DNA from 4 places in the Ureibacillus thermosphaericus genome. Region 2 is predicted to be linked to each of the others. Evidence: riboswitches for the same ligand, from Rfam matches in the RefSeq annotation. Region 2 holds a riboswitch; each other region holds the start of a gene.
The links. A riboswitch is a leader RNA that binds a small molecule or an ion and turns the genes downstream of it on or off. The one in region 2 is predicted to bind cobalamin.
Positions count from the first base shown of each region.

Region 1: another riboswitch for cobalamin. It lies ahead of UtA1_RS10720 (energy-coupling factor ABC transporter permease); the one in region 2 lies ahead of UtA1_RS11620 (glutaredoxin family protein).
Region 3: another riboswitch for cobalamin. It lies ahead of UtA1_RS03950 (ABC transporter substrate-binding protein); the one in region 2 lies ahead of UtA1_RS11620 (glutaredoxin family protein).
Region 4: another riboswitch for cobalamin. It lies ahead of cobT (nicotinate-nucleotide--dimethylbenzimidazole phosphoribosyltransferase); the one in region 2 lies ahead of UtA1_RS11620 (glutaredoxin family protein).

Region 1 is NZ_AP018335.1:2,227,965-2,230,165, forward strand. It holds gene UtA1_RS10715 (acyl-CoA carboxylase subunit beta) at 1-365, shown strand, start outside; cobalamin riboswitch at 572-750, shown strand; gene UtA1_RS10720 (energy-coupling factor ABC transporter permease) at 869-1,615, shown strand; gene UtA1_RS10725 (energy-coupling factor ABC transporter substrate-binding protein) at 1,617-1,910, shown strand; gene cbiQ (cobalt ECF transporter T component CbiQ) at 1,907-2,201, shown strand, end outside.
Region 2 is NZ_AP018335.1:2,422,825-2,425,025, forward strand. It holds gene nrdE (class 1b ribonucleoside-diphosphate reductase subunit alpha) at 1-706, opposite strand, end outside; gene nrdI (class Ib ribonucleoside-diphosphate reductase assembly flavoprotein NrdI) at 709-1,074, opposite strand; gene UtA1_RS11620 (glutaredoxin family protein) at 1,071-1,301, opposite strand; cobalamin riboswitch at 1,437-1,623, opposite strand; gene UtA1_RS11625 (bifunctional adenosylcobinamide kinase/adenosylcobinamide-phosphate guanylyltransferase) at 1,743-2,156, opposite strand; gene UtA1_RS11630 (histidine phosphatase family protein) at 2,108-2,201, opposite strand, start outside.
Region 3 is NZ_AP018335.1:815,190-817,390, reverse strand. It holds gene UtA1_RS03955 (FecCD family ABC transporter permease) at 1-296, opposite strand, end outside; gene UtA1_RS03950 (ABC transporter substrate-binding protein) at 262-1,236, opposite strand; cobalamin riboswitch at 1,387-1,586, opposite strand; gene UtA1_RS03945 (LysE family translocator) at 1,737-2,201, shown strand, end outside.
Region 4 is NZ_AP018335.1:823,990-826,190, forward strand. It holds gene UtA1_RS03985 (SOS response-associated peptidase) at 1-24, shown strand, start outside; gene cobT (nicotinate-nucleotide--dimethylbenzimidazole phosphoribosyltransferase) at 69-1,139, opposite strand; cobalamin riboswitch at 1,228-1,402, opposite strand; gene UtA1_RS03995 (ABC transporter ATP-binding protein) at 1,599-2,201, shown strand, end outside.

The DNA of each region.
Region 1 (2,201 bases), 190 kb from region 2:
TTACAGTCATTTTACGAAAAGCATATGGTGGAGCATACGTTGCGCTAAATTCAAAAGCCATTGGTGCAGATTTAGTATTCGCTTGGCCAAATGCAGAGATAGCCGTAATGGGTGCTGCTGGAGCTGCTAACATCATCTTTGCGAACGAAATTGCAAATTCAGAAGATCCGGAAGCTACACGCCAAGCAAAAATTGAGGAATATAAAGAAAAATTTGCTAATCCATATGTTGCTGCTTCACTTGGAATGGTTGATGATGTAATCGATCCAAGAGAAACTCGCATTAAGTTAATTCAAGGATTAGAAATGCTTGAAAATAAAGAAGAATCAAGACCTAAGAAAAAACACGGAAATATTCCGCTATAATTGTGAAAGTTTCCAATTACGTACCATTAGAAGCACAAGCTAATCCCAGTTTGTACTTCGATTTTTCCAAAAATTCAAATTGGTTCTAACAATATTTCATATCAAAAGGTAATGAATATTATATGAATTTAGTAATTATTTTGTCTTATTTATAGAAAGATATAGAAATTTTTCAAACAATATGCTACAATTCAACTAAATTTCAACAACTGAATAATCTATACGGTGCTAATGAAAATTAGCTTAAAAGGGAAACTAGTGAGAATCTAGTGCGGTCCCGCCACTGTGAAGAGGAGCTCAAAATCAAATGCCACTGTGCAAACGGGAAGGCGATTTTGTAGCGATGACTCTAAGCCAGGAGACCTGCCGTATGGAGTGGATGGTAGTGTCCTACGAGGATAGGTACACGAATAGGCATGATTGGATTATTATGTCTTATTGTGGGACACTGCTAGTTTGGCAGTGTTTTTTTATTTTCAAATTTTCATTTTAGGAGGAATTTTATGAAAGTCTCAATCAAAATACTTTACTTTCTAGCAGTATTATTAATCATTCCTAATACAGCTTTTGCTATGCATATCATGGAAGGTTTTTTACCAATCAAGTGGGCAATATTTTGGTGGCTCCTTACATTCCCTTTTTTAATCATTGGATTAAAGAAAATGAGTAGTTTAGTAAAGAGAAATGCTGAGACGAAGTTATTACTAGGTTTATCGGGTGCATTCACTTTTGTATTATCCGCATTAAAAATTCCTTCGGTTACTGGAAGTTGTTCTCATCCTACGGGTGTTGGGTTAGGAACCGTATTATTTGGACCATTTGTAATGAGTGTTTTAGGTACCATCGTGTTATTATTCCAATCATTATTATTAGCCCATGGAGGTTTAACAACGCTTGGCGCCAATGCGTTTTCGATGGCGATTGCTGGACCTTTTATCGCCTATGGAGTATTTAAAGGCTTCAATAGGATCGGTTTGCCCTTTACTCTAGCAGTTTTCTCAGCAGCAACATTAGCAGATTTAGGTACATATGTCATTACATCTATTCAACTTGCACTAGCCTTTCCATCTGAAGTTGGTGGAATTTTCGCTTCATTTGTAAAGTTTGCTGGCGTATTCGCTGTTACACAGGTACCATTAGCAATTATTGAAGGATTGATTTCAGTAATGGTGATGAATTTCTTATTGAAATACAACGAAAGAGAATTAAAGTTACTTCAAGTACTAAAGAAACCCCAGGAGGTGAAGTAAGATGTTAAAAAAGAATATGCTTTTATTAATTTTGATCATTTTTTTAATGATTGTCCCGCTGATTGTTAACGGAGATGCAGAATATGGTGGTGCAGATGGAGAAGCGGAAGGATTAATTACAGAACTGAACCAATCCTATGAACCATGGTTTTCAAGTATTTGGGAGCCTCCTAGTGGTGAAATAGAAAGTTTATTATTCGTACTACAAGGAGCAATCGGTGCAGGGTTCATTGGTTACTTTATAGGATATATGCGAGGCCGGAATAGGGGCGGGAATGCAGAGATACAGAAATGAGAATGTTAGAATATTTCGCTTATCAATCACCTTTAAGAAATAAACACCCAATCGAAAAAATGGGATTTGCTCTTATTCCATTAATATTGAATATCGTATTTCAACATGTTCTTACATCCATATTCATATTTTGCATCATGACAGTTATTACTTTAATAATCGGAAAAGTTCCGATTCGCGTATATTTGAAGTTATTGCTTATTCCAGTGGTATTTCTAATTTCAAGTATACTAGTCATTTTACTCAATTTTTCAACTAACCCTATAGAAGGTGCCATTTTTCAATCTATTA
Region 2 (2,201 bases):
ATTGATTGGAATAAGAAAAGGCATTTTCTAATAATTTTGCAACGGGCATAACACCGCTTGCCCGATTGGCGATACCTTTTATCGGATCACCTAAAGGTCTTAAATCCGTTAAATTTACCCCTACCCCTCCGCCAAGCCTTGAGAGTTCTAAACAATAACCGAGGTTTTCTGCAATGCTATTCATCGAATCATCCATGGATAATTTAAAACAACTTACCAATTCCCCACGCGCTTTTTTACCGCTATTCAGTGTGGTTGGTGTTGCTGGTTGAAAAGCCTCCATCATCGCACGAATTGCTTTTTCTGCCAACAATTCATCACCATTCGCTAAATATAAGGCGATAATGCTCATCCGATCCTCATAAGTTTCTAAAATTTCTTTTCCATCTCGACTTTTCATTGCGTAACTTTCAAAAAATTTGCTCGCGCTCATAAATGTTTGAAATCGAAAACGATAAGAATACGCAATGTCAAAAATTTTATTTATAAATTCGAAAGAATATTTTTGTAAAAATTCTTTCTCATAATATCCTTCTTCAATGAAAAAGCGAATCTTTTCTTCCAAACTAGAAAACTTCCGCATTTTCTGATTAACATGTTCGATAAAATATTGACGAGTAGCCTCTCGATCTTTCTCTAAATCAATTTTTCCTGTTTGGTGGTAGTGATTCAAAATTTCATTATTCAAAGTTAAATAGCTTTTCATCACTAAATCTCCTTTTGAATTACTCTGTTATAATAATCAATTATGGCATCATAATTTTTCTGAAATCCGCGTAATTCTATCTTTTGAACAATGGGAATTCCGTACCTTTCGTTAATCAAATGAGCAGAACGGCAAAAATAAGCATGGCCGAAATTCGAGTTCCCACTTGCAATAACACCCTTACAGAAACGAACATTATGTTGTAAAAACCTTTCCACAATTTGTGGTACTTCCCCTAATCCATCGGTATAGGTGAACAACAAAAAGGGATCATTTAATATAAGGTCATCCCGAATTTCAATGTGTGGTAACTCTAATTGATGAACGATAAAACGCACGTTGCCAGTTCGAGAAGCATAAGCAATCATACTGTGATCTTGCTAATGAATTTTTTCATATTTTCAATGTCTCCCATTAGCTCTCCATCGATTTCGATTACAGGTACAGAAAGAAATCCAGCAGTCAATAATTTTTCTTTCGCTTCTTCATTGTAATCAATCAAAATTTCTTCATATTTCCCTTCATAACCAAGTTGATTTAATTCGTATTTCATTAACAAACACTTTGGACAAACTTTTTTTGAATATAATTTCATTTCCTTCTCCCTTTCTACCATTCTTTTATGAAAATAAAAAAGCCATACCTTTTTCGGTATGGCTTTGAAATGGAAACAGTCAGGTACTAGGAAATGGACCGTCTTGCTTCCATTTCCTAGCCCCCGAAGAAATGAGCAATTCACGTTTATTAGGCAGGTCTCCTGGCTTATGCTTCATCCTCCAAGTTCCCTTCCCATACAAATTTGTACAGTGGATTTGAACTTTTCGTCAGCAATTACAGTTGCGGGGACAGCGTCAGATTTTCACTGACTTCCCTTTTAATCTACTATATATAGTAGAACCTAATAAACGAAATGCTATATATTGTGTTTTCGTGTTTCATTGTAACATGTAGTATTGTTAATTACAAGCTTATTTGGTAAATGATACAGTATCTACTAAAATCATTCACTCGATACGTAGAACTTAAGAACGGTTGGTTAATTTTCCTCTTTTAATATCTCAGGAATACCATACCAAACGCGAATGACTTTCTCACTTTTCTCAAAAAGTTGTTGATACAATCTACCACAAGTATCTCTCAAATGACGATCCTCTTTTGAAAGCGGCACTATTCCACGTCCGATATCCGTACAAATACAAATTAGGTTTGTCTTATAATCTAAATTCATTAATTTCCCCATTATTTGTGATACGATTTCATCTTCCGATAAATCCGGGACGAGCAAAATCATTTTTTCAAAACTACCTATAATAACGTATTCATCTTTTGTAAAAGGGCCTTCCGGTATTTCGCCTTCATAAAAATAACAGCGATTCGCACCTATTTCTTTTAACATGTTACTTACAAATTTTCGTTTACCATTATAGGCGCCTCCAATAACTGATTGCATTCTCTTCCCTCTTTCAAAGATTCAATATCGTCCCAACATAGGGTA
Region 3 (2,201 bases), 1.6 Mb from region 2:
CGTAAAAGGCCTTGGAAAGCAGCCCCCGCTAGCGATAGGGATGCCCCAACACAAAAGGCAAGGATGACTCTCGGCAATCGAATATTCCAAATAATCATTTCCTCATTTTTTGGTACTTCCATCCAAGTGATATGGAGGGTTTTCTCAAATATTATGTGGATAATTTTTTCCACAGCAACGGGTACACTGCTTATAAATAAACCTAAAATGATTGCCGCGGCAAAAAGAATACCACTCCCTACATAAATCCAACCAATTTTATTATTCAAAAATTTCAGGATAAATAAGTTTCGCAAGAGTTTCGACTCCTTCAATTAAACGAGGGCCTGGTCTTGTTACTGTATCGCTGTCCACATCGTAAACTTCGCCATTTTTTACCGCAGGAACCGCTTGCCAACCATTACGAGCAAGTACTTGTTCCTTTGGATTCTCTATATAATAGCCGTATGTCGTTATAATCACATCCGGGTTTAATTTTACTATTTCTTCCTCATTCATCTTTACCCATCCTACTTGATCACCTGCTACGTTAATGGCTTGGATGGATTCTAACATTTCATGCATAAAGGTATTTTTTCCAGTCGTAAAAATATCTGGTTCTGGTGATACTTCAACCCAAACTCTTTTTTTATCTACAACGGCTTTCGCTTTCTCTTTAATGGCTTCATGACGTTTTTTCATATCAGCAATAATCTCTAAAGCTTTATCTTTTGTTCCAGTGGCTAAACCAATCATTTCAATGTTTTCATAAACATCTTCAAAAGATGCTGCACTACCAACGACGATGGTTTGAATACCCGCCTCTTCAAATTGTTTTAATACCGTCGGATGAGCTTTGTAATGATAATCTGTCACTAATGCTATATCTGGAAGTAGAGATAGAACTAGCTCCACATTAATGTCCTGTCCTCCCACCTTTGTAATATTTTCTGTTTCAGCCGGGTAATTACAATAATCTGAAACACCGATAATTTTGTCGCCTAGTCCAAGAGCAAAGGCAATTTCCGTATTACTTGTTTGAATGGAAACGATTGTTTCTGGTTCTTCTTCAATCGTAATTTCCCTGCCTGCATCATCAGTAAATGTAACTGGGAAAGTAGCATTCTTCGATTCGTTTTCTTTTGTCACCGTTTCCTGGGTGTTATCATTTGTTTCATTGCTAGCACAACCAGCAATGAATGGGATGGTTAATAATAAAACTAATGCTAGAAGTATTGCTCGATTCATTTTTAACATCTTTCGTCTCCTCCTTTTATAAAAAATAAAAAACGCTTCCCCCTCTTGGAAAGCGTTGTAAAGGCAGATATGTATACTCTAACCATATGCATAATGACACATATACATTCAATTGGTATCTGCTCTTTAAACATCCCTTTCCTCGAAGGATGTTTAAAATACAAATAGGCAGGTCTCCTGACTTACGGGTCATCGGTTTGTTACTCCTTCCCATGTTCAACAACACAGTGGATAATTGCAACTACCTACCCGATTACAGTGGCGGGACCGTGTTGGATTTTCACCAACTTCCCTCTTAGTCTTAAATGTAATGAATTTACATTTAAGAAACCTATTTGTTTGTTATTCAATTATTTGTTCTAGTGCCATTATAGTAGAATAACCGTACCTTGTAAAATAAATGTTTTTTATCTTGCTTCTGGCCATTGAAAAAAACACTAATACTGAATACAATTTAACAATAAATATTCTGAAATTTCGTGTTCGAAAGGAATGAAATGATGGAAAACTTTTTTCTATTTGTTTTGATGTGTGTTTTGTTAATCCTTTTACCTGGCCCTGATTTTGCCATCGTCACTAAAAACACTGTTACTCGTGGCAAATTTGGCGGAATGAAAACTGCTTTAGGTACTTGTTGTGCCCTGCTAATTCACACTACTGCCGCGATATTAGGATTATCTGCGCTCATTGTAAAATCAGCCTTTTTATTTTCTATTTTTAAGTATGTTGGAGCCATTTACTTAATTTATCTTGGAATTAAAACTTTTTGGTCTTTGAGAAAAAAGAAAGATGAAGTAGAGGTAGAATTTGTGCAAGAAGGTACATTGAGTAATACATCTTGTTTCAAACAAGGATTTTTAACTAATATATTAAACCCTAAAGTTGCACTATTTTTCTTAACCTTCTTCCCTCAATTTGTAAATACTAGTAGCGATACATTTATGCCGTTCCTTATTATGGGAATT
Region 4 (2,201 bases), 1.6 Mb from region 2:
TTAATTGAAAGAGTTTCTTTATGATAATAAAGAGGCTATCTAGATAGTCTTCTAGATAGCCTTATCTTTTAAATTGTTTGACTCCCCATGATTTTTAGCATATATTGATGGGATTCTTCTAAAGTAGTCATGGTGTTCATCATAGAACATGCGGCATCAAGAATAGGAAAAGCAAGGGCTGCTCCTGAACCTTCACCTAATCGCATATTCATATTCAACATAGGCTCTAACCCTAATACCTCGTTTACAATTTTTGCTCCAGGCTCTTCTGAAAGATGGGATGGAATAATGTAATCCTTCACTTTCGGTTCTAATTTATAAGCAATAAGTGCAGAAACTGTGGAAATAAAACCGTCCACTACTACAGGAATACGATTTGCTGCAGCACCTAGGACTACGCCTGCCATTCCCCCTAATTCCAAACCGCCAACTTTCGCTAACACATCAATTGGGTCATCTGGATTTGGCGTATTTATGTCAAGAGCTCTTCGAATGACGTCAATCTTATGTTGAAGACTATCTACCCCAGCTCCCATACCTGTTACAATAGCCGGGTCACAACCACAGAATGCTGATAGGACAGCACTACTTGGAGTGGTATTACAAATTCCCATTTCTCCAGTTGCTAAAACATGGATACCTTGTTTCACTTGTTCATTGGCAATTTCAATACCTACTTCAATCGCTTGAATCGCTTCTTGTCGTGACATTGCTGGTCCCTTAGCCATATTATCCGTTCCGTATTTCACTTTTTTGACGATGACTCCAGAATCTTTTGGTAAATCTTCTTTAATGCCAATATCTACTGGAACGACTTTTGCACCTGCTGCTTTTGCAATAGCACATACTCCTGTAAAACCTTTAGCAAAGCCAATTGCCTGCATTACCGTTACAAATTGGGGGTTATTTGAAACATTTTCTTCATATACACCGTGATCCGCAGCTAATGAAATAACCGCTTTATTGGATACATCAAGCTCTAGTTTCTCAGTTATTCCAGCAAGTTGTATCGCGATTTGTTCTAATTTTCCTAAACTGCCTGGCGGTTTACAAAGAGCATCTACTCTTTCTCTTGCTTTTTCCATCACTTCTTTATTAAGTTGTTTAATGTTTTGTAATGTCGATTGCAATAGTTCCAATTGAATCTCCTCCATCGATTATTGAAATAAGAAAAGTCTGCAGTTTATTGGCATGCCAAATAAACTACAGACTTTACCATCGTACTGTATGTTTTCAAGTAATTAGGCAGGTCTCCTGGCTTAGGTTCATCGCAAATATAGGCCTTCCCAGTTTCCCAGTGGCATTTTCTATATTGCTCCCCGATACAGTGGTGGGTCCGCTAAAGATTCTCACTTTATTCCCTATTCTCCCTAAAAAGGGCACCTAATTACATAGATATACTTTTTAAATAATCTAAAATGAAATGAAACTTTAGTCAAGTTTTTTGAAAACTTCCATTGCCTAAAAGATTATTTTAGTGGTGAAATATTATGGAATCTATTCAGTTATAGTTGGAAATGTAAGGGTATCAACTTGACGGTTAGTATACAATTGTATACAAAAATTAAACGATGGTAATAAAGAAAAGGAGTAACAAAATGCGTGCAGCGTTAAAGCTTTCAAAATATTTAAAGCCCTATAAGCATTTTGCGATTTTAGCGCCGATACTTATGGTGTTGGAAGTAGCGATGGATTTAATTCAGCCAACGATTATGCAGAAAATAATCGATAAAGGAATTGCAACGAATGATACACAGTATATCATTATGATGTTTGCTGCAATAATTTTGTGTGCAATGATAGGATGGCTTGGAGGTGCAGGTTGTACATATTTCAGTTCGAAAGCGGCGGTAAACTTTGCATCTGATGTTCGAGCGGATTTATATGAAACTATTACATATTTTGCGAATAGCAATAAGGACAAGTTCACTTTAGGAAAATTGATTACCAACTTAACAAATGATATCGAAAGGTTGCAAAGGGCCTTAAACATGTTATTAAAAATATTCGTTCGCGGGCCTTTTATGTTTGTTGGGGCGGTCATTGTCGTATTTTTTACGGCAAGAGATTTATTTCCAGTACTATTTTTTGTGGTGCCTGTATTAATCATCAGTTTATATATTTTTATTCAATTATCGATTAAGCTGTTTCGAAAGGTGCAGGAATCAATCGATCAAGTGAATACACGTGTGCAGGAGAAC